One region of the Streptomyces sp. NPDC050548 genome, then DNA from elsewhere that is predicted to be linked to it. Evidence: riboswitches for the same ligand, from Rfam matches in the RefSeq annotation. Region 1 holds a riboswitch; the other holds the start of a gene.
The links. Region 1 has a riboswitch for ZMP and ZTP ahead of ACIBJH_RS08225 (bifunctional 5,10-methylenetetrahydrofolate dehydrogenase/5,10-methenyltetrahydrofolate cyclohydrolase). Riboswitches for the same ligand answer to the same signal wherever they lie in the genome.

Region 1 (15,541 bases):
CTCCAGGGAGCGGCCGTAGCCCCACGGGTCGTCGACCTCGACCTTCTTGCCGTACTGCGCGGTCTTCCAGACGTTGTAGAGGAACGGCAGGATCGACAGGCCGAGGACGAACGAGAAGATCGTCGACACCGTGTTGAGTGTCGTCAGGCCCTCCACCGCGAGGTAGTCGGGAATCCGGCGCTGCATCCCGTTCACGCCCAGCCAGTGCTGGACGAGGAAGGTGCCGTGGAAGCCGATGAACAGCGTCCAGAAGGTGATCTTGCCGAGGCGCTCGTCGAGCATCTTGCCGGTCATCTTCGGCCACCAGAAGTGGAAGCCGGAGAACATCGCGAAGACCACGGTGCCGAAGACCACGTAGTGGAAGTGCGCGACGACGAAGTATGAGTCCGAGGTCGAGAAGTCGAGGGGCGGGGACGCGAGCATCACGCCCGTCAGGCCGCCGAACACGAAGGTGATGAGGAAGCCGGTGGCCCAGAGCATCGGGGTCTCGAAGGACAGGGACCCCTTCCACATCGTTCCGATCCAGTTGAAGAACTTCACGCCCGTTGGCACGGCGATGAGGAACGTCATGAAGGAGAAGAACGGGAGGAGGACTCCGCCGGTGACGTACATGTGGTGGGCCCACACGGTCACGGAGAGGCCGGCGATGGAGATCGTGGCCGCGACCAGGCCCATGTAGCCGAACATCGGCTTGCGGGAGAAGACCGGGATGACCTCGGAGATGATGCCGAAGAACGGCAGGGCGATGATGTACACCTCTGGATGGCCGAAGAACCAGAAGAGGTGCTGCCACAGCAACGCACCGCCGTTTGCGGCGTCGAAGACATGTGCCCCGAATTTTCGGTCCGCCTCCAGCGCGAAGAGCGCGGCGGCGAGAACCGGGAAGGCCAGCAGGACCAGGACGGCGGTCAGCAGCACGTTCCACACGAAGATCGGCATGCGGAACATCGTCATGCCCGGTGCGCGCATGCAGATGATGGTGGTGATGAAGTTGACCGCGCCGAGGATCGTGCCGAAGCCGGAGAACGCCAGACCCATGATCCACATGTCGGCGCCGATGCCCGGCGAACGGACCGCGTCCGACAGCGGGGAGTAGGCGAACCAGCCGAAGTCGGCCGCACCCTGCGGGGTGAGGAAGCCGCCCACCGCGATGGTCGAGCCGAACAGGTAGAGCCAGTAGGCGAACATGTTGAGGCGGGGGAAGGCGACATCCGGGGCGCCGATCTGCAGCGGCATGATCCAGTTCGTGAAGCCCGCGAACAGCGGCGTCGCGAACATCAGCAGCATGATCGTGCCGTGCATCGTGAACGCCTGGTTGAACTGCTCGCTGGACATGATCTGTAGCCCGGGTCTGGCGAGTTCGGCGCGCATCAGCAGCGCCATGACGCCGCCGATCAGGAAGAACGCGAACGACGTGACCAGATACAGCGTGCCGATCGTCTTGTGGTCCGTGGTCGTCAGCCACTTGATGCTCTTGAGGTCTCTCACGCCCCGCCTGTGTCCGCGCCCCGCCCGCACGTCACACTCGGCGGGCGCGACGAGAATCACGAAAACGGGTGTGACGATCGCCCGGGTGCCGGACACGAACGGAACATGAGCAACGACGAGATCTTCGCCGCTGCCTATCGCGAGCACTACTGGGCGGTCAGCCGCTACGTTGCCCGGCGACTGGACGGGCGGAACGGTGAGGTGGAGGAAGTGGTGGCGGAGGTCTTCACCGTCGCCTGGCGCCGCCGTGCGGATCTGCCTCCGGCTCCGCTGCCGTGGTTGTACGGCGTTGCCCGCAACTGCCTGGCCAACGCGGTACGGGGGTATGGGCGCCGTCGCAGGCTCGTCGACCGGCTGGGCAATGACGAGAGCGCGCACGGGCGGCAGGTCGCGGCGGGGCCCGATGCGGAGGCGCCCGGTGGGTGGGTGCACGAGGCGCTCGCGCGGTTGTCGGCCGCCGACCAGGAGGTATTGCGGTTGACGGCGTGGGAGGAGCTGGGTGTGGAGGAGGTCGCCGTTGTCCTGGGGTGCGGTGTGCGGGCTGCGGCCATGCGATTGCATCGGGCTCGGCGACGGTTGAGAGCGGAGATTGATCGGCTCGTGGTGCTGGGAGGGACGGGACGATGATCAAATTCCCTGCGGCGCCGTCGTGGCTGGTCGCGCAGTTCCCCGCGCCCCTTTGGGGCGATACAGCTGGACCGGAGGATCGACGCCATGGTCGATGAACTTGAACTACTGCGCAGCGCCAACCCGTTCACGGCCGAAGGCTCCCTCTACGGCGACGGACCGCTCGACCACCACGCCTCGCGTCGGCTCAACCGGCTGCTGCATGAACGCCGTCGTCGGCTGCTCTGGAGTCTCGTGGCCGGAGTCGCCGTAGTGGCATCCGTGTTCACGCTGTCGCTGGGCGGGCCGAGCAGTACTCCCGCCGTGGCGGCGCCCCGTCCCCTGGTCGTGCAGGCGCACTCCACGCCCGTGTCCCTGAAACAGCTCGCCGCTCTCGCCGCGGCGGTCGCGGTCGACGGAACTCCCGTTCTGCGCAAGGGAACTCACGTGCAGTCGTGGAGCCTCGGTATGTCCGACGACAGACCGCCGGTCACCATCCCCGAGGAACGCATCGTGCGCTGGAACGCGGACGACAGTCACACCGAACGTCTCGTCGAGGGCGGGCATGTCCTCAAGGAGACGACGTATCCGCCGAGTTGGAGCGATGTCCCGCCCGAGGCCCGGCCCCCGCACGACGTGGCGGGACTGCGGGCGTACCTCCAGGAGACGGCGTACAGCAAGACGCCGTTGACCACTCCCGAACTCCTTTCCGCCGTGGGGGAGTTGCTGGACCACTGGACGCTCGGGGCTCGTGAGTCGGCCGTGTTGGCGCGGCTGCTCGCGGGGGCGGAGGGGCTGCGGCCGGTGGGGGAGGTGACCGACCGGCTCGGGCGGCGCGGGGAGGCCTATGTGTATCGGCGGTCGGGCAGCCGTCTGATGCTGATCATGGATCCGGCCACCGGCGCCGTCCTCGGGATGGAGAGCACCTTCACGAAGGACCAGCCCGAGTACGGCGTCAAGGCCGGGGACGTCATGGAGTACAGCGCGTGGACGCGCTGATCACACGCCGAGCTGCCGGGCCGCGGCCGTCACGGTCTGTTCCAGGAGCGTGGCGATGGTCATCGGGCCGACGCCGCCCGGCACCGGCGTGATCAGCGAGGCGCGCTCGGCGGCGGAGTCGAAGTCGACGTCACCGACGTTGCCCGCGTTGTAGCCCGCGTCCAGCACGACCGCGCCCGGCTTGATGTCCTCGCCGCGGATCAGCCGGGGGCGGCCCACGGCGGCGACCACGATGTCGGCCTCGCGGACCGCCGCCGACAGGTCGCGGGTGCGGGAGTGGCAGTAGGTGACCGTCGCGTCGCGGGCCAGGAGCAGCATGCCGGCCGGCTTGCCGAGGATCGCGCTGCGGCCCACGACGACGGCGCGCTTGCCGGACGGGTCGACGTCGTACTCGTCGAGCAGCCGCATGATGCCGCCGGGCGTGCAGGACACGAAGCCCGGCAGCCCGAAGCTCATCGCCGCGAAGGACGCGAAGGTCACGCCGTCGACGTCCTTCTCCGGCGCGATCGCCTCGAACGCGGCCCGCTCGTCGATGTGTTCGCCCATCGGGTGCTGGAGCAGGATGCCGTGCACGGTCGGGTCGGCGGAGAGCGCGGTGAGGGTGGCGACCAGTTCGGCGGTGGTCGTGGTGGCGGGGAGTTCGACGTGCCGGGACTCGATGCCGGCCTTGCGGCTGCGGTTCTGCTTCATCCGCACGTAGGTGACGGAGGCCGGGTCCGCGCCCACAAGCACCGTCGCCAGACAGGGCGCCGTACCGGTGCGTTCCGTGAGGTCGGCGGCCTGCTTCGCGGTGTCCTCGACGATGCGCCGGGCGAGCGCCGTGCCGTCCATGAGCCGTGCCTGGGACATGATCCACTCCTGAGCTGGTTGACCGATCGCCCAGGCGCACGGCATTCACTCCGCGTGGGCCGCTCCACGGTGGTGCTCCACCTCAGCGCCAGTCACGACCCACGAACAGCCTAACCGCTCTTGCGGTGAGAGGACCGGGCCGCCCGCAGCACCGAACCCAGCAGCGCGGCGGACGCGCGCATTCCGGCCGCGGAAACCGGTGCGCGCCGTCGCCTCGCAGCGGAGCGGACGGGCACTGTACTCGCCGAGAAGGTCCAGGTCAGCCGGGTGGTGACCCGGACCTTCGGCACCATCCTCGCTAGCCGTCCCATGCCTGGATCATGGTCTGCCGGGCGATCTTGCCGTCGTTCAGCACGAGCATCGACTCGGCCAGGACCCGGGTTCCGTCGGCGTACTGACAGGACTCGCTGTAGGCGACTCGGTCGCCCTGTACGACGCACTCCTCCAGTTTGTGCGTCATGTCGCGGCTGTAGACGTCGGCGAGCATGGCGCCGATCTCGTCCCGGCCGTGCAGGACCTTGGGGTTGCTGGGTTGGGTCTGGTGGTCGACGACGTGGATCTCCGCGTCGTCGGCGTAGAGCGACAGAAGTGTCGCCGCTGTGTGATCTTCGATGCCCCGGCGCAGGGCTTCGGTGTCGAAGCCGGGGCGTGCCGCGGTGCCCATGATGACCTCCTCGGAGGGCCGCGGCCCGAACAGGAGCGAGCCGAGCGGGCCTCTCCTACGAGACTCCTCCGCCACGCCGGGGTCGGCAAACGCAGAGGCGCACTCCTCCTGACGGGTGAGCGGCGTCCGGCGCCCGTGACCGTGCGGCTGCCGTCCGCGTTGCTGCAAGCATGATCTCAACACGACGTATTGCCGCCGCCGTTGGTCTCGCCGTCGGGGTCACCGGCCTCGTCGCGCCGATGGCGAACGCCGCCGAAGCGCCCGCCTTCAAGGACGGCAAGGTCAGCCCGGTCGCCCTGCTGGACTCGCTCGCGGTGAGCGAGATCCCCGCCGAGCACCAGGCGCAGATCCCGAAGGTCGCCGACCAGATGAAGGCGCTGAACCACCTCAACGACCTCCAGCAGCTGCACCAGGTCACCGACATGGCCGCGCCGGTCACGGGCCTCCTCCCCGCCGTCGAGTAGCCGGACCGCGCAGTACCCAGACCCTGAGGGCCGTCCGGGAACGGGCGGCCCTCAGTCGTGCCGCGGGTCAGCCCGTCGTGGCCAGGAACTGCGTCGCCGCCAGCTCCGCGTACAGCGGATCGGCGCTCACCAGGTCCCGGTGCGTACCCACCGCGCGGACCCGGCCCGCGTCCATGACGACGATCCGGTCCGCCATCGTCACCGTGGACAGCCGGTGCGCGACGACCAGGACCGTCGTCGTACGGGCCACATCGGCGACGGTGTCGCGCAGGGCCGCCTCGTTGACCGCGTCGAGCTGCGAGGTCGCCTCGTCCAGGAGCAGCAGGCGCGGGTGGCGCAGTAGGGCGCGGGCGATCGCGACACGCTGGCGTTCGCCGCCGGAGAGGCGGGTGCCGCGGTGGCCGACCAGGGTGTCGACGCCCTTCGGGAGCCGGGCGACCAGGCCGTCGAGGCGGGTCGTCTTCAGCACGCGGGTGACGGCGTCCTCGTCCGCGTCCGGGTTGCCGAGCAGCAGGTTGTCGCGCAGGGAGCCCGACAGGACCGGCGCGTCCTGCTCCACATAGCCGATGGCGGAGCGGAGCCCCGACAGCTCCCAGTCCGCGAGGTCCCGGCCGTCGAGGGTGATGGCGCCGGACTCGGGATCGTAGAAGCGCTCGATGAGGGAGAACACGGTGGTCTTGCCGGCGCCGGACGGGCCGACGAACGCCGTCATGCCCTGGGCCGGTATCTCGAACGTCACGCCGTGGTGGACGTAGGGCAGGTCGTCGGCGTAGCGGAAGCGGACGTCGTCGAAGGCGAGGGCCGCGGGTTCGGCGCCGGGGGAGGGCAACTCGGCGGGCGGGGACGGGGGTTCGGCGGGGAGCTGGAGTGCTTCCTGGATGCGGGAGAGGGCCGCGGCGCCCGTCTGGTACTGCATGATCGCGCTGACGACCTGCTGGATCGGCTGCATCAGATAGAAGATGTAGAGGAGGAACGCGACCAGGGTGCCGATGTCGATCGCGCCCGTCGCCACCCGTGCCCCGCCCACCGCGAGGACGGTGATGAACGCGATCTGCATCGACAGACCGGCCGTGTTGCCCGCCGCCGCCGTCCACTTGGCGGCGCGCACGCTCTGCCGCCACGACTCCTCGGCCGCCGCGTGCAGGGTGCGCTCCTCGCGATACTCCGCGCCGGACGCCTTCACGGTGCGCAGCGCGCCGAGGATCCGCTCCAGCGACGCGCCCATCACACCGACTGCGTTCTGCGCCTGCCGGCTGGCCCGCCTGACGCGCGGCACGATCACACTGAGGACAGTGCCCGCGCCCACGATCACGGCGAGGGTGACGCCCAGCAGGACAGAGTCAACCAGGCCCATCATCACGACAGTTGCGACCAGGGTGAGGCCGCCGGTGCCGAGGCCGACCAGCGAGTCGGTGGTGACCTCGCGCAGCAGGGTGGTGTCCGAGGTGATGCGGGCCATCAGATCGCCGGGCTCACTGCGGTCCACCGCGCTGATCCGCAGCCGCAGCAGATACGACGACAGGGAGCGCCGCGCGCCGAGCACCACCGACTCGGCGGTGCGCCGCAGAACATACGAACCCAGCGCGCCCAGCGCCGCGTTGGCGACCACCAGCGCCGACATCGCGAGCAACGCCCCGGTGATCGTCCGGTGGTGCGAGAGGTCGTCGATGAGGCCTCGCGCCACCAGCGGCAGCAGCAGCCCGGTCCCCCCGGTGACCAGCGAGAGCAGCGCGCCCGCTAACAGGGCCCAGCGATGCGGCCGTACGTAGTCGAGGAGAAGCCGCCAGGCCGGGGGTCTGCTCTCAGTCCCTGCAATGCTCACGTTGCTCCTTGGGATGCGTTGGGAGCGTTCAGGCTACGTCGGCCGCCGCCGACGGTGTCGAGCCTCCGTCGTGCCCTTACCGATCAGTCACGCGTAGGGTCTCAGGCAGGGACAACGATCGACGAAAGGGTTCAGGACCATGGCGCAGGAAGTGCGCGGCGTGATCGCGCCGGGAAAGAACGAACCGGTCCGGGTCGAGACGATCGTCGTACCCGACCCCGGACCCGGTGAGGCCGTGGTGAAGGTACAGGCCTGCGGGGTCTGTCACACCGACCTGCACTACAAGCAGGGCGGCATCAGCGACGACTTCCCCTTCCTGCTGGGGCACGAGGCAGCGGGGATCGTGGAGTCGGTCGGCGAGGGCGTCACCGATGTCGCCCCGGGTGACTTCGTGATCCTCAACTGGCGTGCGGTGTGCGGGAATTGCCGGGCCTGTCTGCGCGGCCGGCCGCAGTACTGCTTCAACACCCACAACGCCAAGCAGAAGATGACCCTCGCCTCGACAGGCCAGGAACTCTCCCCGGCCCTCGGCATCGGCGCCTTCGCCGACAAGACGCTGGTCGCGGCGGGCCAGTGCACCAAGGTCGACCCGACCGTCTCCCCGGCCGTCGCCGGTCTCCTCGGCTGCGGGGTCATGGCCGGCATCGGCGCGGCGATCAACACCGGGAACGTCGGGCGCGGTGACACCGTCGCCGTCATCGGCTGCGGCGGGGTCGGCGACGCGGCGATCGCCGGGGCCCGGCTCGCGGGCGCGGCACGGATCATCGCCGTCGACATCGACGACCGCAAGCTGGAGAAGGCCCTCACGATGGGCGCCACCCACACGGTCAACTCCAAGACGTCCGACGCCGTCGAGGCGATCCGCGAACTGACCGGCGGCTTCGGCGCCGACGTCGTCATCGAGGCGGTCGGCCGCCCCGAGACGTACAAGCAGGCGTTCTACGGCCGTGATCTCGCCGGCACGGTCGTCCTCGTCGGCGTCCCCACGCCCGAGATGAAGCTCGAACTCCCGCTCCTGGACGTCTTCGGGCGCGGCGGTTCCCTCAAGTCGTCCTGGTACGGCGACTGTCTGCCCTCCCGCGACTTCCCGATGCTGGTCGACCTGCACCAGCAAGGCCGCCTGGATCTCGGCGCGTTCGTCACCGAGACGGTCCAACTCGACGAGGTGGAGAAGGCGTTCGAGCGGATGCACGGCGGCGACGTGCTGCGCTCGGTGGTGGTGCTCTGATGACCGCGCGCATCGAACACCTCGTCACCTCCGGGCAGTTCACGCTCGACGGCGGCACCTGGGACGTCGACAACAACGTCTGGATCGTCGGCGACGACCACGAGGTCGTCGTCATCGACGCCGCCCATGACGCCGACGCCATCCTCGCGGCGATCGGCGACCGCAGACTGACCGCCATCATCTGCACCCACGCCCACAACGACCACATCGACGCCGCCCCCGCCCTCGCGGACCGCACCGGCGCCACGATCTGGCTACACCCCGACGACCTGCCCCTGTGGAAGCAGACCCACCCCGACCGCGACCCCGACGCCCACCTCGCCGACGGCCAGGTGATCGAGGCCGCGGGCGCCGACCTGAAGGTCCTGCACACGCCCGGTCACGCGCCCGGCGCGGTCTGCCTCTACGACGCCGGACTCGGCACCGTCTTCACCGGAGACACCCTCTTCCACGGCGGCCCGGGCGCCACGGGGCGGTCGTACTCCCACTTCCCGACCATCATCGACTCCATCCGCGACCGCCTCCTGACCCTCCCGCCGGAGACGAAGGTGCTCACGGGACACGGCGACTCGACGACCGTAGGGGCCGAGGCCACTCACCTGGAGGAGTGGATCGCGCGGGGCCACTGACGCCCCGGACACAATCCCGACAGAAGATGTCCGGCTTCCCGTGCACGATCGACAGGAGACATGTCGAACGAGCACGGGAGGTCGCACATGCCGGGCCCACTGGAAGGCAAGGTCGCGCTGGTCGCGGGGGCGACACGCGGGGCGGGACGCGGGATCGCCGTGGAGCTGGGCGCCGCCGGCGCCACCGTCTACGTGACCGGCCGCACCACCCGCGCCCGCCGCTCCGAGTACGACCGGCCCGAGACGATCGAGTACACCGCCGACCTCGTCACCGCCGCCGGCGGCCGGGGCGTCGCCGTACCCACAGACCACCTCGAACCCACGGCCGTACGGGCCCTCGTCGACCGTATCGACGACGAACAGGGCCGCCTCGACCTCCTCGTCAACGACATCTGGGGCGGCGAGCACCTCTTCGCCTGGGACACCCCCGTCTGGGAACACGACCTCGACAAAGGGCTCCGGCTCCTCAGGCTGGCGGTCGAGACACACGCGATCACCAGCCACCACGCCCTGCCCCTGCTGCTGCGCCGCCCCGGCGGCCTGGTCGTCGAAGTCACGGACGGCACCGCCGAGTACAACCGCGACACCTACCGCGTCTCCTTCTTCTACGACCTCGCCAAGTCGTCCGTCCTGCGCATGGCCTTCGCCCTCGGCCACGAACTCGGCCCGCGCGGTGCCACCGCCGTGGCGCTCACCCCGGGCTGGCTGCGCTCGGAGATCATGCTCGACCAGTTCGGCGTCCGCGAGGAGAACTGGCGCGACGCCCTCGACCGCGTCCCCCACTTCGCCATCTCGGAAACCCCGCGCTACGTCGGCCGCGCCGTCACCGCCCTCGCGACCGATCCCCAAGTCGCCCGCTGGAACGGGCAGTCACTGTCCAGCGGCGGGCTCGCCCCGGTGTACGGCTTCACGGACCTCGACGGGAGTCGGCCGGACGCGTGGCGGTATCTGGTGGAGGTGCAGGACTTGGGGAAGCCGGCTGATGTGACCGGGTATCGGTGAGTCACGCCCGGGTCACCGGCCAGTGCGCCGAGTGGCCCGGCGGTAGCGCCAGGTCGTCCCGTACGGCCGCGTTGTAGCCCTCACGACCGGCCCGCTGCCGGGCCAACAGGCCCTGCCAGGCGACCGGATCGTGCGTCTCTTCGCGCAGGAACCGCTCCATCTCCATCACCGCCACGACCCATACCCGAGCCCGCTCCACCACCAGCGGGCTCCCCAGCAGGATCAGCGCTTCCCCGGACGGGTCCCTGGCCACGGCGGCCTCCGCCATGAGTGGTGTCGCCTCCTCGGGAGCCAGCGGATGCGGGTGCGGGTCGTTGCCGAAGTGGGACGCGACACGGTAGTTCAGGGTCACGGATGCCTTCAGTGTCCGGGCGTACTCGGTGTACACGGCGAGCCGCCGCTCCTCCCAACGCGCCGCCTGCTCGTGCCGGAACCGGACCCGGTCGCCCCGCACCACCGCCAGATACGAACCGAGCGCCCCGATCACCACACCGATCAGCGCGGGCAGTTGCTGTATGAACGCGTTCATGTCCGCACGGTATCTGCCGAGTTGATCGTCACGGCAGTACGTTCGGGACCATGACTGACTCAAGACGCTTCGAGGGGTACGGAGTTCTGGTCACCGGTGCGGCCCGCGGCATCGGCGCGGCCGTCGCGCGGCGGCTCGCCGAGGAGGGGGCGCGGGTGCTGGTGACCGACGGCGATCCGGCCGAGGCGGAGAAGACGGCGGCGGGACTGCGTGAACTCGGGCTCGGGGCCGAGGCGTTCGGCTGCGACGTGGGGGACCGGGAGGCGGTGGAGCGCGCTGTCGCCCATGCGGTGGCGACGTTCGGGGCGCTCGACGTCCTGGTCAACTGCGCGGCCCACTGCACCCCCGACCACCCGCTCTTCGAGGACGAACCGGACGACGAGTGGGCCCGCGACATCGACATCACGCTCACCGGGCCGTACCGCTGCTGCCGTGCCGCACTCCCGCACCTGGCCGCCTCCGGACGCGGAGCCGTCGTCAACATCGGTTCCGTGAACGGGATTCAGGACTTCGGCAACCACGCCTACAGCGCCGCCAAGGCCGGACTCGCCTCCCTGACCCGCACCCTCGCCGGACACGCGGCCGAGCGGGGCGTGCGGGTCAACCTGGTGGTGCCGGGCACCGTGCGCACCTCCGCGTGGGAGGGGCGGGAGGAGGATCTGGACGCGGTACGCGGGCTGTATCCGCTCGGCCGGGTCGGCGAGCCGGAGGACATCGCGGCGGCCGTCGCGTTCCTCGCCTCGCGCGACGCCTCCTGGATCACCGGCACGGCACTGCATGTCGACGGCGGTCTCACCGCGGTCAACACCGGCTTCCGGAAGGCCATTTCAGCTCGGCAGTGAGGCAAGCGCCGCCAGCACCCGGTCCGTATCTGCCTCGGACGTACGCCAGTTGCTGAACGCGGCGCGCAGCGCGGGCGTCCCGTCGTACACCGTCGGGGTCAGGAACGCCTCGCCGGTCGCGGCGACGGCCTCCGCGAGCGCGGCCACCCGCTCCTGTGTCGGGTTGTCGGCGAGGGTGAAACAGACGACGTTCAGCCGGACCGGTGCCGACAGCCGTAGGCCCGGGAGCGCGGCGATGCCCTCGCCTAGGCGGTGGGCGAGGGCGACGTTGCGTTCGACGATCTCGCGGTGCCCGGCGCGGCCGTAGGCCAGGAGGGAGAACCAGGCCGGGAGGGCGCGCAGCCGGCGGGAGTTCTCGGGGGTGAGGTGGAGGAAGTCCGGGTCGCCGGTCGGCGGGCCGAGGTACGGGGAGGCGTTGTGGAACACGCGGGTCTGCAGGTCGCGGCGGCGGGTGAACTGGACGGCCGCGTCGTAGGGCACGTTGAGCCACTTGTGCAGGTCCACGCAGACCGAGTCCGCCGCGTCGAGTCCGTCGACGAGGTGGGCGTGGGCGGGGGAGAGCGCGGCGAAACCGCCGAACGCGGCGTCCACGTGGAGCCAGAAGTCGTGCCGTTCCTTGAGGGCCGCGATGGCGCGCAGGTCGTCGAAGTCGACGGTGTTCACGGTGCCGGCGTTGGCCACGACGATCGCCGGACGGCCTTCCAACTCGGCCAGCGCGGCGTCGAGTTGGGCCACGTCCACGGCCTCACGGTTTCCGGCGAGCACGGGCACCTGCCGCAGCCGGTCCCGGCCGATGCCCAGCACGGACAGCGCCTTGCCGACGCTGGAGTGCGGGCTGCCGGAGAGCACGTCCACCGGGCCGAGCGCGGAGACGCCGTCCCGGGACACATTCACGCCCTTCCTCTCACCCAGCCACTCGCGGGCGACGGCCAGCCCCACCGTGTTGGACACGGTCGCGCCGGTCACGAAGGCCCCGGAGTGTGCCTCGCCCAGTCCGAACAGCTCGCGCAGCCAGCCGACCGTCTCGCGTTCAAGCGCCGCCGCCCAGGAGCCGGCCGCGCCGGACACGTTCTGGTCGTACGCGCTGGTCAGCCAGTCCCCGGCGACCGACGCGGGCGTCGCACCGCCCGTCACGAACCCGAGGTAGCGCGGCCCCGCCGACCCCGAGAAACCGGGCGCCCACCGCTCGGCGAACCGCGCGAGCGCACCCTCGGCACCGGTCCCGTCGACCGGCAGCGGGTCCCGATCGGGCGCCTTCCCGGGGTGCACGACCGGCCGCTCGGCCACACCGGCCAGCTCACGGGCGGCGAAGTCACGGGCGGACTGGAGGAGTTCGGGGAGCCGGGCAAGGTCGTCGGCGAGGGTGCTGTGCATGGGCGGCAGCGTAGGGCGAGGGGGCGGGCCGGGTATCGGTCCACTTCGGGGAAACTGGACCGATAGTCCGTACTACTCCCCTCCGGGCAACCTCTCCCGCAAGGCGGCGAGAAACGCCCGCGCGGCGGGGCCTGTCGGGCCGTCCGTACGCCAGACCACCGCGACCCGACCCCGTGCCCGGGCATCGTCGATCCGGAGCATCCGCAGCGCCCGCGATGCCGTCGTCCCGGAGGCGCTCTGCGGGTAGGGGACCACGGCCACCCCGAGCCCCCGTTCCGCGAGCCGCATCAGCGCGTCCGGCGCCGCCGCCTCGCAGGTCACACGGGGCCGGAAACCCGCCTCCGCGCACAGCCGGTCCAGCACCCCGCGCACCCCCGTCCCCCGGGGCAGACTGATCAACCGGTGCCCGCGCAGCGCGGTCGGCGGGACGGACGTACGGCCGCGGTGTTCGTCGAGCAGCGGATGACCCGGCGCGACCGCCGCGACCAGGGGTTCGTCGATGACGATCCGGTGCGCGAGGCCGGGCACCGGCTCGGGGTCCGGCAGGCCCGCGACGGCGATGTCCAGCTCCCCGTGGCGCAGCGCGGTGAGCATCCGGTCCGAGGTGTCCTCGGTGAGGGTGATCTCCACCTGGGGATGCGCGTCGTGGAAGTCGGCGAGCAGCGCGGGCACGTCCATGCGATGGCCGAGGGCTCCAGGAACCAGCCCGATCGCCACCCGCCCGCGCAACAGCCCGACGAACTCCGCCGCCGTCTGCCGCACCCCCTCGACGGCCGCGAGAGCGGCCCGCGCGTACGGCAGTACGGCCGCGCCGACCTCCGTCGGCCGCACCGTCCGCCCCGACCGGTCCAGCAGGGGCTGGCCCAACTCCCTTTCCAGCTGCCGGATCTGCGCGCTCACCCCGGGCTGCGAGAGATGCAGCCGCTCGGCGGCCCGGGTGAAGTTGGCCTCCTCGACGACCGTCACGAAGTACCGCAGCTGCCTCAACTCCATAACCGGCAATGCTAGTTGCGAGACGGACCCGCTCTTGGACTTATGGATCGGGTGCCGGGAGCCTGGACACATGGGGACCACGACGAACGACATCACCACGGCCATCGCGGCCGAACGCCGGGAACTGGCCGACCTGTTGGAAACCCTGACGCCCGCGCAGTGGGAGGCGCCGAGTCTGTGCGCGGGATGGCGGGTGCGGGAGGTCGTGGCGCATCTGTCGATGGGGTTCCGGTATCCGACCGGCAGAGTGCTGTGGGAGCTGGCCAAGGCGGGCGGCAGTCTGCACCGCACGACCGACCGGCTGGCCCGCCGGGACGCGGCCGGTCACTCCGACCGGGAACTCGCCGGTTTCCTCCGCGAGCACGCCCACCACCCCTGGAAACCGCCCGTCGGCGGCATCGCGGCGGCTCTCGGCCACGACGTCGTCCACGGCCTGGACATCACGGTCGCGCTCGGCCTGGACCGCAGTGTCCCCGAGGACCGCCTGCGTATCGTCCTGAACGCGGTCGACCCCAGGGCGTTCCGCCTCTTCGGCACCGATATCGACGGCGTACGACTCTGCGCCGACGACCTCGACTGGTCCTTCGGCACCGGGACGCCCCTGCGCGGCCGGGCACAGGACCTGCTCCTGGTCGCGTACGGCCGCAGGCTGCCGCCGGGGCATCTGGATGGCGAGGAATGTCACCGTTTCGTCGCAGCGTGACCCGCGCTACAACCCCTACCCTTGCGCACCTGTCTAGTTGGCTGAGATCGCAGTACCGGGGCAAGGGAAAGGGCAAGTCATGGGGGACATACGCAGACGAGGCGCCATAGTGCTCGGGATCACCGGGCTGGTGGCGCCGCTCACGCTCGCTTTGGGCAGCGGCCCGGCGCAGGCGGCGGCGAGCTGTACGACGCAGGCGGGGCCGTACCAGAAGCAGGTGGAGAAGTTCCTCGGCCGGCCGGTCGACGGCAAGCAGTCCGCCGCCGACTGCAAGGCCATCCGGGCCTTTCAGACCAAGCACGGCATCACGCCGAACATCGGCTACGCGGGCTCCGTCACCTGGGGTGTGATGGACCTGATGAACAAGCAGAAGGCCGTGGGCAACAAGCCCAACGCGGCCGGCAAGTGCCCGACCAACAAGGGCCGTATCGCCTGCGTCAACCTCACGCTCCAGATCAGCTGGATCCAGGACGGCAGCAGGCTCGTCTACGGCCCGGTCCCGGTGCGCACCGGCCGCAACGGCTACGAGACCCGCACCGGTCTGAAGAAGATCTACTGGCGGGACATCGACCATGTCTCGAACATCTACAACGTCCCCATGCCCTACAGCCAGTTCTTCGACGGTGGCCAGGCCTTCCACTCGGTCAGCCTCAGCATGTGGAACCCGCCGGGCTCGCACGGCTGCGTCAACATGACTCCGACCACCGCCAAGAAGTACTGGTCGCTCCTGAAGAACGGCGACGACGTCTTCGTCTACGGCCGCAAGCCGGGTACCTGACGGTCAGTCACCCGGCCTGCGTACCAACGCCGTTACTCGGGTGCGTCCCCGAAGTCCGGGATCTCCAGCCTCGCTCCGCCCTGCCGTGCCGAGTCGTGCGCGACGATGCCCGGCAGGGTGTAGCGGGCCGCGACCCACGCGTTCACGGACGGCAGGGTGCGGGAGTTGACCGCGGTCACGAAGTCGTCCGCCAGGAAGTGGTGGCTGCCCTCATGGCCGTTGTGCAGGTTGTCGAACTCCCGCGGCAGCCGCGACCGGTCGTGCACGGGCGCCGAGCCGGAGGTGAAGGCGGCCCGGAGGTCCGGCGCGATGTGCTGGAGTGACGGATCGTCAGGAGACATGGTGGGCTTGGGTTCCAGCAGCTCACTGATGTCCTTCACCCCCTTCTTGTCCTGCCAGAAGGCCACGGTGGCGAGCTGCTCCATGCTCGCGTCCGTGCCGAAGAACCGGAAACGCGACTCCCGGATCTGCGAGGGATACCCCACGCGCCGGAACTCGTTCGTGCGGAACGAACCGCCGCCCGCCACCTCGAACAGCGCGGTCGCGTTGGAGAAGTCGTTGCCGAACTGGC
Region 2 (15,541 bases), on a different contig from region 1:
TGCGGCCGGTCGGTGACCTTGGCGCAGGCCCGTCGGCGGGCCGGGTTCGAGCCGCTGGTGCCGGACGCGCTGGGCGCTCCGGACGCGGTGACGGTGACCGGCGAACCGCGTGGGCGCTTTCTGGTCAGCCTGTGCTGGCGGGAGAGCGGGCACACGGTCCGGATCGACGAGTATCCGGCGCGGCTGGACATCGGCTTCGCCAAGACGGTGAGCCAACCGCCGGAATGGCTGTCGCTGGAGGCGACCGTCTCGCCGGACGGCATACGGGACCCGGCGCTGTGGTTCGCACGACCGCATCTGCTGAGTTTCTGGCTGGTGGACGCGGACGGGGACCGCTATACGCGGGCGGAGCGGACGGCCGGCCCGACACTGCTGTGGACGCACGCGGTCGCCGGAGTTCCCGGTGGTGATCTGACGTTCCGTCTGGAAGGGGTGGCGTCGAAGCGACGGGCTGTGGAGATCGCCAAGTCGCTCGACCGGCACGAGCCGGACGAATAGGGCGGGTGAAGTGGGAACCCCGGCGGGTCGGGCGGTGTACCAGAAGTGACAGGCGGCTCGCGGGCGGGCCGTACGGGGATCGGCCGGTTGGGGGGTTCGGATGTCCGGAGGCGGAAGTGCGGTCAGGACAAGCTGGAGTGCGGTCAGGATTCGTGAACTGGCCGCTCTGGGCGGGGCGTTGGCGATGACGTCGGCTCTGATGGTGTGGGGTGCGTCGGAGGCGGCGGCGGGCGGGCCGACCAGTGTGCTCGTCACCTCGCCGGCCAGCGGACAAGCCGCGGCGCTGTACTACTCGGACGAACAGTACGGAAAGCTCCAGCAGTTGCTCGGTCCGGAGGGCAAGGGCACCCGTGACAAGCCTCCCGAGGCCGATCTGGACCACTCCCGCCAGATCAATGTCACATGGCTGGCGCACGACATATCGCCGTGGCGGATCGACCGGGTCTTCCCGGTCGACTCCCGTCCACAGGCGGTGTGGATCCACACGGCGTCCGACGTGCCGGAGAACACGAATCTGATCGGCTACTGGCACCGCGCCGAGCACCCGGACCAACTGCGCGCCCTCTTGCGGAAGTTGGGAGTGACGGGCACGGGCACAGGATCCGGCGGTTATTCGGGCATCTTCCCGGCACCGTGGCAGCCGACCGAGTCCGCTCCGGCCGTCGCCGCACCCGACACCGACGCGGGGACCAGCACGGTGCGGGTCACCGTGAGGGACAAGGACGACGGCACCGACTGGTGGTGGGCGATACCGGGCGCGGCGGCCGGAGCGGTACTGACCCTCGTTCTGCGGCCGTTCGCCGCGCGGCTGCCGCTGAACCGGTGGCGGAAGGGGCGGGAGCCCGGGCCGAGGCAGGAGTTGCGGGACGTGTGAGGGGTGCGGGATGGGATTCGGAAGGTCGCTGGGCGCGTGTCTGTCCGGGGTGTCGGTGGTGATGGCTCTGGCAGGAGCGGCTCAGGTCCAGGCTGTCGGGATGGATCGGGTGCGGGTTCAGGATCCGCGCCGGGACATCCCGGATCTGGCGCTGGTCGTGGCGGGTGACACGGGCCGGACGGAGGCGTGGCACTCCGGGGAGCCGTCGTTCGCGCGCCTGTGGACGCTGTTGCAGCCGACGTACACGGGGACGGAGCGGGTGTCGCAGGAGTGGGAGGCGGGCCGGTATCCGGCGGTGCGGATCACCGTGATGTGGGGTCTGACCGGGGTCGGCGGCTGGCCTCGGACGAGTCGGGCTCCGGGTGGTGATGTGGCGGTGGAGCGGGAGGACCAGTTGTTCGTGGCCGCGGACGGCACACCGTGGGTGCGGACGGATCCGGCGCCGGAGGTGACGGACGACGACATCCGTTGGCATCGGGTGCCGCGTCCGGACTTCACACGGATGGAGCGGGCGGGGCTGCTGGGTACGGCAGCCGGGGAGGGGCCGGAATCCTCGGGGTCGGCCGGGCCCGCCTGGTGGGCGGCGGCGGGGGTGGCCGCCGGAGTCGGCGGCACGCTGCTGATACGCCGCGCGGCGGCCCGGCGTGAGGCCGGACCGCCGCGCGAGGAACCACGACAGGAACTCATCGATCTTTGAGAGTCGCCGATCTTTGACAACTCGACAGAGGACGTAGGCCGGCTGTCAGCCGAGGTCGATCTCCGGGTACAGGGGGAAGCCGGCCACCAGGTCCGTCGCCCTGCGGGAGATCTCGTCGGAGACCTTTGCGTCCAGGACGTGGGACGCCTTGCTCGGGGCTCCCGACTTCGTCGTGCCCGGCTCGGCGGTGGTGAGGACCCGGTCGATGAGGGAGGCGACCTCGTCCATCTCCGCCGTGCCCAGGCCACGGGTCGTCAGCGCGGGGGTGCCGATGCGGATGCCCGAGGTGTACCAGGCGCCGTTGGGGTCGGCGGGGATCGCGTTGCGGTTGGTGACGATGCCGGAGTCCAGGAGGGCCGTCTCGGCCTGGCGGCCGGTGAGGCCGTACGACGTCTCCACGTCGATCAGGTTCAGGTGGTTGTCCGTGCCGCCCGTGACCAAGGTCGCGCCCCGGCGCATCAGGCCGTCCGCCAGCGCCCGGGAGTTGTCGACGATCCGCTGGGCGTAGTCCTGGAAGGAGGGCTGCCGGGCCTCGGCGAGGGCGACGGCCTTGGCCGCCATGACGTGCGGGAGCGGGCCGCCGAGGACCATCGGGCAGCCGCGGTCGACCTGGTCCTTGAGGGAGTCGTCGCACAGGACCATGCCACCGCGCGGGCCGCGCAGCGACTTGTGGGTGGTGGTGGTGACGATCTGGGCGTGCGGGACCGGGTCGAAGTCGCCGGTCAGGACCTTGCCCGCGACCAGGCCGGCGAAGTGCGCCATGTCGACCATGAGGGTCGCGCCGACCTCGTCGGCGATCTCCCGCATGATGCGGAAGTTCACCAGACGGGGGTAGGCGGAGTAACCGGCCACGATGATCAGCGGCTTGAAGTCGCGGGCCGACGCGCGCAGGGCCTCGTAGTCGATGAGGCCGGTCGCCGGGTCGGTGCCGTAGGAGCGCTGGTCGAACATCTTGCCGGAGATGTTGGGGCGGAAGCCGTGGGTGAGGTGGCCGCCGGCGTCCAGGGACATGCCCAGCATGCGCTGGTTGCCGAAGGCCTGGCGCAGCTCGGCCCAGTCGGCGTCGGAGAGGTCGTTGACCTGGCGGACGCCCGCCTTCGCCAGGGCCGGGACCTCGACGCGGTCGGCGAGGACCGACCAGAAGGCGACCAGGTTGGCGTCGATGCCGGAGTGCGGCTGGACGTAGGCGTGCCGGGCGCCGAAGAGTTCGCGCGCGTGCTCGGCGGCGAGGGACTCCACAGTGTCGACGTTGCGGCAGCCGGCGTAGAAGCGGCGGCCGATGGTGCCCTCGGCGTACTTGTCGCTGAACCAGTTGCCCATCGCGAGCAGTGTGGCCGGGGAGGCGTAGTTCTCGGAGGCGATCAGCTTGAGCATCTCGCGCTGGTCGGCGACTTCCTGGCCGATGGCGTCGGCGACGCGCGGCTCGACGGCACGGATCACGTCGAGGGCGGCGCGATAGGCCGTGGACTCGTTCGAAAGGGGCGCGGAATTGTCGGGCATGGGGACCTCCGGACGTGGCGTTCGGCGTTCACGGTACGGCCCAGGCGCACGGCACACATTGCAGCTCGGGCCGCTCCCCGATGGTCGGTCCCATCCCAGCGCGCCAGTCACGGCCCGCCGGTCAGCCTACCGGGCGGGCCGGACGGGGCGGCTCGTGCGTCCAGCATCTGGAGTTCGGTGAGAGTCCCTACGCGGGGGTCCTTGGCGATCTCCCCTCCCCTAGAGTCCCTTTGTGCTCTTTGGAATGGTGTGCGCGCTCGGCGCGGCGATCTGCTTCGGTACGGCGACGGTCCTGCAGGCGGTCGCCACGCGGGAGGCGACGACGGGTGGGGGCGGGGACGCGGCGCTGCTGCTGCGGGCGCTGCGGCAGTGGCGGTACATGGCGGGGCTCGCGCTGGACGGGCTGGGGTTCGTGTTCCAGATCGCGGCGCTGCGGTCGCTGCCCATCTACGCGGTCGGGGCGGCCCTGGCGTCGAGCCTCGCGGTGACGGCGGTGGTGGCCGCGCGGCTGCTGAAGGTCCGGCTCAGCGGGGTGGAGTGGGCGGCCGTCGGTGTGGTGTGCGCGGGGCTCGCGATGCTCGGGCTGGCGTCCGGGGCGGAGGGGGACCGGGCCGGTTCCATGGCGCTGAAGTGGGCGATGGTGGGGACGGCCGGTGCGGTGCTGCTGCTCGGGCTGGTCGGTGGGCGACTGCCGGAGCGGGGGCGGGCGTTGACGCTCGGCCTGGGCGCCGGGTTCGGGTTCGGGGTCGTCGAGGTGGCGGTCCGGCTGATCGACTCGCTCTCGCCGTCGGCACTGGTCGCCAATCCGGCGACGTACGCGCTGCTGGTGGGCGGGGGCGCGGCATTCCTGTTGCTGACGACGGCGTTGCAGCGGGGGTCGGTGACCACGGCCACGGCGGGGTTGGTGATCGGGGAGACGCTCGGGCCGGCGGCGGTGGGGGTGGTGTGGCTCGGGGACCGTACGCGGGAGGGGCTGGAGTGGCTGGCGGTGTTGGGGTTTCTGGTGGCGGTGGTGGGCGCGTTGGCGTTGGCGCGGTTCGGTGAGGCACCGGCCTCGGCCTCCGACGGCGAGGCGGTTGATCGTGCGGATGAGTCGGTGTGACCGTCCCTTAGGGCTGGGCCCCTCACGGCAGCACCCTGCACAGCGCCTCCACCGCTCCCGCCCACGCGTGGTCCGACGGGGTGCCGTAGCCCACCACCAGGGCGTCCAGGGGGGCGGCCTGGGCCTGGTCGTGGCGGTAGGAGGAGAGGGGGTGGAGCGCGAGGCCCTGCCAGGCGGCGGCCTGGACCACGGACTGTTCGGTGCCGGGTGGGAGGCTGAGGACGGCGTGGAAGCCGGCCGCGATGCCGGTGACATGGACGTCGGGGGCTTGCTGGGCGAGGGCCTCGACGAGGTTGTCGCGGCGGCGGCGGTAGCGCAGGCGGGCGGCGCGGACGTGGCGGTCGTGGGCGCCGGAGGTGATGAACTCGGCGAGGGTCAGCTGGTCCAGGACCCCGCAGGTGTCGACGGCGCCCTTCGCCTTCGACACCTCCTCCGCGAGTGACGGGGGCAGGATCAGCCAGGCCAGGCGGAGGCCGGGGGCGAGGGACTTGCTGGCGGTGCCGAGGTAGACGACGTGGTCGGGGTCGAGGCCCTGGAGGGCGCCGATCGGCTGGCGGTCGTAGCGGAACTCGCCGTCGTAGTCGTCCTCCAGGACCAGGCCGCCGGTGCGCCGGGCCCAGTCGACGACGGCGGAGCGGCGCTCGTGGCGGAGCGGGACGCCCATGGGGAACTGGTGGGCGGGGGTGACCAGGACGGCCGGCTCGTCCGTCAACTGCCCCGGGTCCGTGCCCCGTTCGTCGAAGGGGAGCGGGCGGGTGCGCAGACCGGCCCCGTCGAGGAGCTGCCAGTGCGCGGGCAGGCCGTAGGACTCCACCGCGATCGTGTGGGCGCCGCGGGCCCGTAGTGCCGCGCCGATCAGCCGCAGGCCGTTGGAGATGCCTGCGCTGATCACGATGTGCTCGGGGTCGGCGCGGACGCCGCGGGCTCGGGCGAGGTAGGCGGCGAGGGCGGTGCGCAGTTCGATGCGGCCGCGGGGGTCGCCGTAGCCGAGGGCCTGGTACGGGGCGGAGGTGAAGGCGCGGCGGGCGGCCTTGAGCCACTCGGTGCGGGGGAAGGAGGCGAGGTCGGGGGTGCCGGGGACGAGGTCGTAGACGGGGCGGGTGTGGAGGCGGCGGGGTGGGGTGGTGTCGGTGGGCGGGACGACCGCGCGGTCGGCGACGCGGGTGCCGGAGCCCTGGCGGGCGGTGAGCCAGCCCTCGGCGACCAGGTCGGCGTAGGCGTCGGCGACCGTGTTGCGGGCCACGCCCAGGTCGGCGGCGAGGGAGCGGGAGGAGGGCAGCCGGGTGCCGGGGGCGAGGCGGCCGGTGCGGACGGCGTCGCGCAGCGCGTCCGTCAGGCCTCGGCGGAGGCCGGTGCCGGTGCCCGTACCGGTGCTGGTGCCGGTCGGTTCGAGGTGGAGGTCGACGCCGAAAGTGGCCCATGATTTCGCCATGGAAATGGACCATACTCCTGGGCTGCCTGGCTTCTAGGGTCAAGACATGACCACAGCACAGCAGGCTCCTTACGCCCCCGAACACAGCCCCCGTCTCAACTGGGCCGAGCACGCCCCCGAGGTCTACAAGGCGATGGTCCGCCTCGACGCGGCGGCCCGTCGGGGGCTGGACCCGGCACTGCTTGAGCTGGTGAAGATCCGCGCCTCGCAGCTGAACCACTGCGCGTTCTGCCTCGACATGCACACCAAGGACGCGCTCGCGGCGGGCGAGAGTGTGGAGCGGATCATCCAGCTCGGGGCGTGGGAGGAGTCGCGGCACTTCTACACCGAGAAGGAGCTCGCGGCGATCGAGCTGACCGAGGCGATCACGGTCATCACGGACGGCTTTGTGCCGGACGAGGTGTACGACCGGGCCGCGGAGCAGTTCGAGGAGGCCGAGCTGACCCAGCTGATCGCCGCGATCACGGTGATCAACGCGTGGAACCGGTTCGGCGTGAGCACGCGGATGGTGCCGGGGCACTACAAGGTGGGACAGCACAAGTGACTGTGCGGACACGGCTGTTGGACGGCCGCCGGAACCGCGTGATGGTCAACCGCCGTGTCGAGCCCGGGGGTTGCCGGCCGTGAGCGGAGTCGAGGTGTTCCGGAGGCTGCACCGGGTGCGGCTTCCCGGGGATCCGCTGGTGCTCCCGGGGCCCTGGGACGCGGCCAGCGCGCGGGTGTTCGTGGACGCCGGGTTCCCGGCGCTCGCCACACCCAGTGCCGGGGTCGCCGCCTCGCTGGGGTATGAGGACGGGGCGACCCCGGCGGACGAGATGTTCGCGGCGGTCGCGCGGATCGCCCGGGCCGTGGACGTGCCGGTGTCGGCGGACGTCGAGGGCGGCTATGGACTCGCGCCGAAGGAGCTGGTGGAACGGCTTCTGGAGGCGGGGGCCGTGGGGTGCAACCTTGAGGACTCCAACGGGGGTGTCCTCAAGGACCCACGGCAGCACGCGGACTGGCTCGCCGAGGTGCGGGCGGTGGCGGCGGACGGGTTGTTCGTCAACGCACGCGTCGACACCTTCCTGCACGGCGACGGCAGTCCCGAACGGGCCATCGAGCGGGCCGCGTTGTATGTCGCCGCGGGTGCGGACTGCGTCTATCCGATCAGTGCTCCGACGGCCGTACTGCCGCTGCTGCGCTCCGGCATCCAGGGGCCGCTCAACGTGTTCGCGCGGCCGGACGGCGAGGGCCCCTCCCCCACCGAACTCGGTGAACTCGGGGCCACCCGCATCACGTTCGGGCCGGGGCTCCAGCGGTGGGCGGCACGCGCCCTCCAGGGAATGGCCGCCGAGCTGAAGCGCGGCGAGCCACAGGAGACGGTGAACCGACCGAGGCGGTGAACCGACTGGGGCAGTGACCTCAGCCCGCGAACCAGCGCACCGGCCTCGGCGCCAGGTTCTGGTAGACGTGCTTGGCCTCGCGGTACTCGGCGAGTCCGGCGGGGCCCAACTCCCGCCCCACACCGCTCTTTCCGAAGCCGCCCCACTCCGCCTGCGGGAGATAGGGGTGGAAGTCGTTGATCCAGACGGTGCCGTGCCGCAGCCGTCCGGCGACGCGGCGGGCGCGGCCCGCGTCGGCGGTCCAGACGGCGCCGGCGAGACCGAACTCGGTGTCGTTGGCGAGCGCGACCGCCTCGTCCTCGGTGCGGAAGGTCTCGACGGTGAGGACCGGTCCGAAGACCTCCTCGCGTACGACGGTCATCTCGCGGTGGCACTGGTCGAGGACGGTCGGCTCGTAGAAGTAGCCGGTGGCGGGGCGGGTCGCGGAGGGCTCGGGGCGCCTGCCGCCGGAGCGGAGCACCGCGCCCTCGGCGAGGGCACCGGCGACGTACGACTCGGTCTTCGCGCGCTGCTGCTCGGAGACGAGCGGGCCGCACTCGGCGCCGTCCTCGGTGCCCCGGCCGATACGGATCTTCGCGGCGCGGCGGGCGAGTTCGGCGACGAAGCGTTCCCGGACGGTCTCCTCGACGATGAGCCGCGCGCCCGCCGAACAGACCTGGCCGCTGTGGATGAAGGCCGCGTTGAGGGCCTGGTCGACGGCGGTGTCGAAGCCCTCCTCGGTGGCGCAGGCGTCGGCGAAGACGATGTTGGGGTTCTTGCCGCCGAGTTCGAGGGCGACCTTCTTGACGGTCACGGCAGCGGCCTGTGCCACCTTGGTGCCGCTGGCCAGGCCGCCGGTGAAGGAGACGAGGTCGACGTCGGGGTGCTCGGCGAGGCGGGCGCCGACCGAGCGGCCGGGTCCGGTGACGATGTTGGCGACACCGGCCGGGAGCCCGGCCTCGACGAGCAGGTCGATGAGGGCGATCGTCGTGAGCGGGGTGATCTCGCTGGGCTTGACGACGAAGGTGTTGCCGGCCGCGAGGGCGGGCGCGATCTTCCAACTCGCCTGGAGGAGCGGGTAGTTCCAGGGGGTGATCAGCGCGCAGACACCGACCGGCTCGTGCACGACGACGCTGTGGACGTCGGTGGTGCCCGCGTCGACGACCCGGCCGGGGGCCTCGGCGGCGACGAGGTCGGCGAAGTAGCGGAAGGCGTCGGCGACACAGTCGATGTCGATCCGGCCCTCCTCGACGGTCTTGCCCGCGTCCCGGCTCTCCAGCAGGCCGAGCCGTTCACGGTCGCGCACCAGCAGGTCGGCGACGCGGCGGAGCAGGGCGGCGCGCTCGGCGACGGGTGTGCGCGGCCAGGCGCCCTCACCGCCGTCGAAGGCGGCGCGGGCGGCGGCGACGGCTGTGTCGGTGTCCTTCTCGTCGCCCTCCGCGACCACGGCGAAGGGCAGCGCGTCCGCGGGGTCGATGATCTCGCGGGTGGCTCCGGAGAGGGCGTCCAGCCACTCCCCGCCCACGTGAATGGTCCTGCCCGCCTGCTGTTCCGTCGTGTCGGCCATGATCGGCAGTGCCTTCCGTTCCTGTTCAGCGCCCCGGCGTCACCCCACTGTCGCGCTCGGGGACCGCGAGCGCCTGCCCGGAACGTCCGAATGCATGCGCGATCCATGGCCGGAAGTGGGCCGGGTCACTGAACAAGGGCACAAAAGCCGCACCACCATGGACTCCGACAACTCCTTTGACTAAAGTCAAAGAAATATGGAGCCCATCATGGACAGCGCAACGGAATCGGCGTCGCCCGACGACATCGCCGCCTTCCGTCGCTTCAACCGCTACTTCACCCGCCGTATCGGCGCCCTCGACGACCACTACCTCGGCCAGGACCGCCCGCTCGGCGAGGCACGGCTGCTCTTCGAGATCGGTGACGGCGTCTCCCTGCGGGAGCTGCGCGGCCGACTCGCCCTGGACGCGGGCTACTTGAGCCGGATGGCGAAGTCCCTGGAGGCGCAGGGCCTGGTCCGGCTGACCGTGCCCGCGCACGACACCCGGCTGCGCCTGATCGAGCTGACCCCGGCCGGCCGTGTCGAGGTCAAGGAGCAGCACCGCCGCGCCGACGCGCTCGCCGCCGGTCTCCTCGGCACCCTCTCCGCACCCCAACGCGCGGAGCTGACCTGGGCGTTGGCCACCACCCGACGCCTCCTCCGGCTGGCCGGCATCACGATCACGCTGGTCGACGGCGCCGCCGAGGACGCCCGCGGCTGCCTCGACGCCTACGCCGCCGACATCGACGCCCGCTTCCCCGAGGGCTTCGACAAGACCGATCTCGTACGGCCGGAGGAGGTCACCGGGGAGGCGGGCGCGTTCTTCGTCGCGTACGAGGAAGGGCGGCCGATCGGCTGTGGGGCGCTGCGCACGCTGGAGCCCGGGGTCGGCGAGATCCGGCACGTCTGGGTGCACCCCGACGCCCGCCGCCTGGGCCTCGCCCGCCGCATCCTGGCCGCACTCGAACTCGCCGCCGTGGCACACGACTTCGCCGTCGTACGACTCGACACGCACGCGACGCTCACGGAGGCGCAGGCGATGTACCGGGCGTGCGGGTACGCGAAGATCCCGGCCTATGTGGACCATGTCTACGCGTCCCACTGGTTCGAGAAGCGGCTGTCCGGCGCCCGCTGACCCACCTCCCCCAGCAACTCCCGCACGCAGGCCCGCAACCACGCGTGCGCCGGGTCGGCGTCATGCCGTGGATGCCAGGCCAGCCCCAGCTTCAGGGCGGGGAGTCGCAGCGGTACGTCGAAGGTGACGAGGCCCAGCGTGGCGGCCAGCGGCACGGTCCAGTGGCTGATCAGACCGATCAGGTCGGTGTCGCGCAGCACGAACAGTGAGGCGGGGAAGGTGCCGACGGTGCCCACCACCCGGCGTTCCAGGCCGAGTTCGGCGAGCGCGGCGTCGACGGGACCGTGCAGCTTGCCGCGCCGCGAGACGATCAGGTGGTCGGCCTCGCCCGCGAACCGCTCGGGCGTCAACTCCCCCTCCAGCAGCGGGTGTCCGGCCCGGACGACGCCGACCATCCGGTCCTCGTGGAGGAGTTCGTGGTGCACCTCGGGTGCCGTCGCGTCCACGACACCGACCTCCAGGTCGGCGGTCCCCTGCCGCAGGACGGGCGCGTCGACATGGCTCTCGGCGAGGAAGCGGATCCGGATGCCCGGCGCCTCCGCGGCGGCCCGCGCGAACAGCCGGGCACCGTAGAGGGCGGCGAGCGCGTCGTGTCCGATGATCGTGAACGTCCGGCTGACGGCCCTGAGGTCGGTGTCCCACCCCGGTGCGAACAGTGCCCGTGCCCGCTCCACCACCGCGCTCACCTCCGCCCGTACCGCCAGCGCGTGCGGGGTGGGCACCATCCGCCGTCCGGCCCTGACCAGCACGGGATCGCCGAGCGCCTTGCGGATCCGGCCCAGGGTGCGGCTCATGGCGGGTTCGGAGAGATGCAGCCGCCGGGCGGCGCCCTGCACGCTCTGTTCCTCAAGCAGCACGTCCAACGCGACCAGCAGATTGAGGTCCAGGCTCCCCGGACCGCCGGAAGCCACGGATTGCGTCACACGCACTCACCCCTTGCAAAGGTTGCACTGGAAAGCAGTCCACGGCCGACCCTACGGTGACAGGGCACCCCACACCACACCCGGACTCCCTGGAGGAGCCGTGCCTTCCCACGCCCTGAAACGGTCCACCCTGCTGACCCTCTGCGCCTGCGTCCTGGTCGCGCAGAGCATGGTCGCCGCCATCAACCTCCTGATCCCGCAGCTGAGTTCGTCATCCCTGCACCCCTCGCACACCGAACTCCTGTGGACGGTCGACGCGTACGTCATCGTGTTCGCGGGACTCCTCATCCCGGCCGGCGCGCTCGGCGACCGGCACGGCCGCAAGGGCGCCCTGCTCGCCGGCCTCGCCCTGTTCGCGGCGGGCGCCGCCACCAGCGCGCTCGCCCAGAACCCGGCGACACTGATCGCGGGCCGCGGGCTGTCCGGCGCGGGCGCGGCGCTGATCACCCCGGCGACGATGTCGATCCTCGTCCACCTCTCCGCCCCGGAGAACCGGGCCCGCGCCATGGGCAGTTGGACGCTCGCACTCGGCCTCGGCGGTCTCGCCGGGAACCTCGGCGGCGGCCTGGTCGGTCAATTCCTGTCCTGGCGTGCCCTGTTCGGGGCGATGGTGCCGCTGGCCGCGCTGCTGGCCCTCGCGGTCTCCCTCACCACCCCCCGCACGGAACGCGCGGCGCACAGCAACCTCGACCCCACCGGCACGCTCCTCCTCACCACCGGCCTGGTCGCCGTCCTCTTCGGCATCATCGAGGGCCCGACCTACGGCTGGACCTCCCCGCGCATCATCACGGCCTTCACGGCAGGCGCCGTACTCGTCTCGGCCTTCACCCGCCACGCCCTGCGCTCCCGCACCCCACTCCTCGACCCGCGCGTCTTCACCTCCCCCACCCTCCGCGCGGCCACCCTCGGCACAGCCACCGGCTTCTTCGGCCTGTTCTCCCTCTTCTACGTCAACTCCCAGTACCTGCAAGGAATCAAGGGCTACGGCGCCGCCGTCACCGGTGTCGCGATCGTGCCGCTGACGATCGGCATGGCCCTCGTCCCGAAACTCGCCGTCCGCTGGTCGCACCGCCCGCGTCCCGTCATCGGCAGCGGTCTCGCCCTCATCGGCCTGGGCCTGCTCGGCGCGTCCACCGCCGACGCGGGCACGCCCTACTGGACGTACGCCTGCTGGCTGCTGGTGATCTCGGCGGGCACCGGGCTGTCGATGCCCGCGCTCACGGTCGGTGTCGTCACCTCGCTGCCGCCGCACCGGACAGGCCTCGGCTCCGGCCTGGGCACCTCGGCCCGCGAACTCGGCGCGGCCCTCGGCGTCGCGGTCACCGGCACGATCCTGGCCGCCCACCCGGACCTCGCCGACGGCATGGGCCCGGCGCTGCGCACGGTGGCCCTGATCGTCCTCGTGGCGACGGCAGTCGTGGTCCTCGGACACCGCGAGCGGCCCACCACACGTACTATCGCGTCCGGCGGGAAACGCGTACTATCGCGTCGCGCCTGAACGTCAACTCGCCTCACACACCGCCCAGTTGAGGAGCCCCCGTGCCCACCGCCCTCCTGAACCCCGTCCTCGATCTGCTCACCCTCCGCGCCACCGTCACCGCGGCCGAACCGATCACCGCCCGGATGCGCCGACTGCGCGTCGAGGGCGACGCCCTCGCCGGGCTCGACGTCCACCCCGGCCAGCAGGTGCGTGTCCTGGTCGGCGGCCTGACCCTGCGCACCTACTCGGTGTGGCGCCAGGACCCGTCCGGCGCCGTCGAGTTGTGCGTGCTGGACCACTCCGAGGGAGGGCCCGGGGCCCGCTGGGGGAGGAGCGTCGGCGTCGGCGAGCAGGTGCGGCTGCGCAGGCCCGAGGGCACCTTCACCCTCCGGCCCGACGCCGCCCACCATGTCTTCGTCGGCGAGGAGACGGCCTCCGTCGCCTTCGGCGCGATGCTCGCCGCACTGCCCGAGGGAGCGCGGATCTCCGGTGCCGTGGAGACGGAATCGGCCGCGGACCGGCTGCCACTCGCCCACTCCGACCGCCTCGACTGGCTGACCAGGGGCGGGACTTCACTCCCGGACGCGGTGCAGCGCCTCGCCCCCGAGCCGGGTGGGATCGCCTACGTCGCCGGCGAGGCCCGGACCGTGCAGGCCGTACGGCAGGTGCTCGTACGGGAGTTGGGCTGGGACCGGCGGTCCGTCCTCACCAAGCCGTTCTGGGCGCCGGGGAAGCGGGGGCTGGAGTAGCTCTGCCACCGGTCAGCAGTTCGCTCCCGCCGGACAGAAGGAGGCCACCGCCTCGTTGAGCGGGTCCCTGATCAGGGCGGGCGCCACGGACTCCGGGCCGCTGACGTGGATCGCGTAGAGCGAGCCGTCCGCCGCCGCGAAGCGGTGGTCGATCACCCGGCGGGCGCCGTGGTCCAAGTCGTCGTAGCGGTAGGTGAGTTCGGCCCAGGTGGGGCCCGAGGCGCGGCCGAGGACCCGGTAGCCGGGCTGTCGGGCGAAGCCGTAGCCGGGGGCGCGCTCGGCGAGGTCCAGGGACGCGGCCGGGGAGTGCTCGGAGACGCGGAAGATCTGCAGGCGGCGGGTGCCGTCCGGGGAGCCGTAGGAGATCACCGGGGCCTTGGCGCCCTGCCGTTGGGCGCGGGTCCAGTCCCGGGGGATCTCGACGGTGTAGCCGGTGGGGTCCTGGGTGGTGCGGTAGGCGGACCGGGCCGCGGTCGCCTGGTCGTGAGCGGCGGTGCGGTCCTGAGTGACGTACCAGAAGCCGCCGCCGGCGCCCGCGCCCAGCACGACCGCGGCGACGACCGCGAGGACCACCCACCGGACCCGACGGTGGGGAGCGGGAACCCGAGCCGGGACGGGAACCGGCGGCGACACCCACGGCGGCGGGGTCAGTGAGGTCTGCGTCTCCGCCGTCGACCACGCCGACCAGACCGCCTGGCCGCTCTCCTCGCTCGGCCCGCGTCGCGCCCCGAAGTCGTCCCAACCGCTCATCACGAACCCCCCGAATCACCGCACCACGTACTGCTTCAGAAGTTAGCGGCGGAAAAGGGAACGGGCCCCGCTCCGGTGGAGAACCGGAACAGGGCCCGTGCAAGCCCGTGACAGAGCCGTGGCGAACGGCCCCTCGGGGTGGCTCAGATGAGGCCGAGGGCGCGGACCGCGTCGCGCTCCTCCTCCAGCTCCTTCACCGACGCGTCGATGCGGGCGCGGGAGAACTCGTTGATGTCCAGGCCCTGGACGATCTCGTAGACGCCGTCCTTGGTGGTGACCGGGAAGGAGGAGATGAGGCCCTCCGGGACGCCGTAGGAGCCGTCCGAGGGGATGCCCATGGAGGTCCAGTCGCCGTCCGCCGTGCCGTTGACCCACGTGTGGACGTGGTCGATGGCGGCGTTCGCGGCGGAGGCCGCCGAGGACGCGCCGCGGGCCTCGATGATCGCGGCGCCGCGCTTGGCGACGGTCGGGATGAACTCCTCGGCCAGCCACTTCTCGTCGTTCACGGTCTCGGCGGCGTTCTTGCCGGCGACCGTGGCGTGGAAGATGTCGGGGTACTGGGTGGCGGAGTGGTTGCCCCAGATGGTCAGGCGCTTGATGTCGGCGACCGTGGTGCCCGTCTTCTTCGCGAGCTGGGTCAGCGCGCGGTTGTGGTCGAGGCGGGTCATCGCGGTGAAGCGGTCGGCCGGTACGTCCGGGGCGGCGGCCTGCGCGATGAGCGCGTTGGTGTTGGCCGGGTTGCCGACGACGAGGACCTTGATGTCGTCCGCGGCGTTGTCGTTGATGGCCTTGCCCTGCGGCTTGAAGATGCCGCCGTTGGCGGAGAGCAGGTCGCCGCGCTCCATGCCCTTGGTGCGGGGGCGGGCGCCGACGAGGAGGGCGACGTTGGTGCCGTCGAAGGCGACGTTCGGGTCGTCCGTGATGTCGATGCCCTGGAGCAGCGGGAACGCGGAGTCGTCGAGCTCCATCGCGGTGCCCTCGGCGGCCTTGAGCGCCGGGGTGATCTCCAGGAGACGCAGCCGGACCGGCACGTCCGCGCCGAGCAGCTGGCCGGAGGCGATGCGGAAGAGCAGGGCGTAACCGATCTGGCCGGCCGCGCCGGTGACGGTGACGTTCACGGGAGTGCGGGTCATGGCGTTCTCCGTATGACAGCTGGCGGTGGGGCGGCACTGCCCCGGGGTGCGGGACGTACAAATGATCGATCTCTTGGCGTCAAGAGATCCACCGGTCAGGCTATCGCGCATCCGGGATCGCGTACTGCCGGGTCCGTGTGGCCCGCCCCACAGCGTCGGGCCCGGGGTACGACAAGGCGGCCGTCAGCACCCGCCCCAGGACACGGAAAAGGCGGCCGTCCGGCTCGGGAGAGGAATACCGGACGACCGCCGTGGGGGGTACCGGGGGTCCGGACTCCCGTGGGGGTGATGACCGCCTGCCCCGATCCTGGGCGACCATTCCCCACGTTCACCGAATCCCCACATACGCGCCCTGTGTGCC

Region 2: another riboswitch for ZMP and ZTP. It lies ahead of ACIBJH_RS02970 (glycine hydroxymethyltransferase); the one in region 1 lies ahead of ACIBJH_RS08225 (bifunctional 5,10-methylenetetrahydrofolate dehydrogenase/5,10-methenyltetrahydrofolate cyclohydrolase).

What each region holds. Positions count from the first base shown of each region.
Region 1 covers NZ_JBITGV010000002.1:519,656-535,196, forward strand. Annotated here, with positions in the region: gene ctaD (cytochrome c oxidase subunit I) at 1-1,488, opposite strand, end outside; gene ACIBJH_RS08215 (RNA polymerase sigma factor) at 1,594-2,115, shown strand; gene ACIBJH_RS08220 (CU044_5270 family protein) at 2,203-3,093, shown strand; gene ACIBJH_RS08225 (bifunctional 5,10-methylenetetrahydrofolate dehydrogenase/5,10-methenyltetrahydrofolate cyclohydrolase) at 3,094-3,942, opposite strand; ZMP/ZTP riboswitch at 3,964-4,048, opposite strand; gene ACIBJH_RS08230 (nuclear transport factor 2 family protein) at 4,241-4,606, opposite strand; gene ACIBJH_RS08235 (hypothetical protein) at 4,777-5,070, shown strand; gene ACIBJH_RS08240 (ABC transporter ATP-binding protein) at 5,138-6,892, opposite strand; gene ACIBJH_RS08245 (S-(hydroxymethyl)mycothiol dehydrogenase) at 7,032-8,120, shown strand; gene ACIBJH_RS08250 (MBL fold metallo-hydrolase) at 8,120-8,749, shown strand; gene ACIBJH_RS08255 (SDR family oxidoreductase) at 8,837-9,751, shown strand; gene ACIBJH_RS08260 (hypothetical protein) at 9,753-10,280, opposite strand; gene ACIBJH_RS08265 (SDR family NAD(P)-dependent oxidoreductase) at 10,331-11,122, shown strand; gene ACIBJH_RS08270 (pyridoxal phosphate-dependent decarboxylase family protein) at 11,108-12,496, opposite strand; gene ACIBJH_RS08275 (LysR family transcriptional regulator) at 12,569-13,489, opposite strand; gene ACIBJH_RS08280 (maleylpyruvate isomerase family mycothiol-dependent enzyme) at 13,560-14,192, shown strand; gene ACIBJH_RS08285 (L,D-transpeptidase family protein) at 14,272-14,970, shown strand; gene ACIBJH_RS08290 (Gfo/Idh/MocA family protein) at 15,003-15,541, opposite strand, start outside.
Region 2 covers NZ_JBITGV010000001.1:624,125-639,665, forward strand. Annotated here, with positions in the region: gene ACIBJH_RS02955 (hypothetical protein) at 1-498, shown strand, start outside; gene ACIBJH_RS02960 (hypothetical protein) at 683-1,372, shown strand; gene ACIBJH_RS02965 (hypothetical protein) at 1,383-2,069, shown strand; gene ACIBJH_RS02970 (glycine hydroxymethyltransferase) at 2,115-3,569, opposite strand; ZMP/ZTP riboswitch at 3,601-3,690, opposite strand; gene ACIBJH_RS02975 (hypothetical protein) at 3,814-4,671, shown strand; gene ACIBJH_RS02980 (PLP-dependent aminotransferase family protein) at 4,694-6,103, opposite strand; gene ACIBJH_RS02985 (carboxymuconolactone decarboxylase family protein) at 6,150-6,647, shown strand; gene ACIBJH_RS02990 (isocitrate lyase/phosphoenolpyruvate mutase family protein) at 6,727-7,485, shown strand; gene ACIBJH_RS02995 (aldehyde dehydrogenase family protein) at 7,505-9,031, opposite strand; gene ACIBJH_RS03000 (GNAT family N-acetyltransferase) at 9,240-10,145, shown strand; gene ACIBJH_RS03005 (LysR family transcriptional regulator) at 10,100-11,074, opposite strand; gene ACIBJH_RS03010 (MFS transporter) at 11,169-12,566, shown strand; gene ACIBJH_RS03015 (siderophore-interacting protein) at 12,608-13,297, shown strand; gene ACIBJH_RS03020 (hypothetical protein) at 13,310-14,047, opposite strand; gene ACIBJH_RS03025 (malate dehydrogenase) at 14,191-15,180, opposite strand.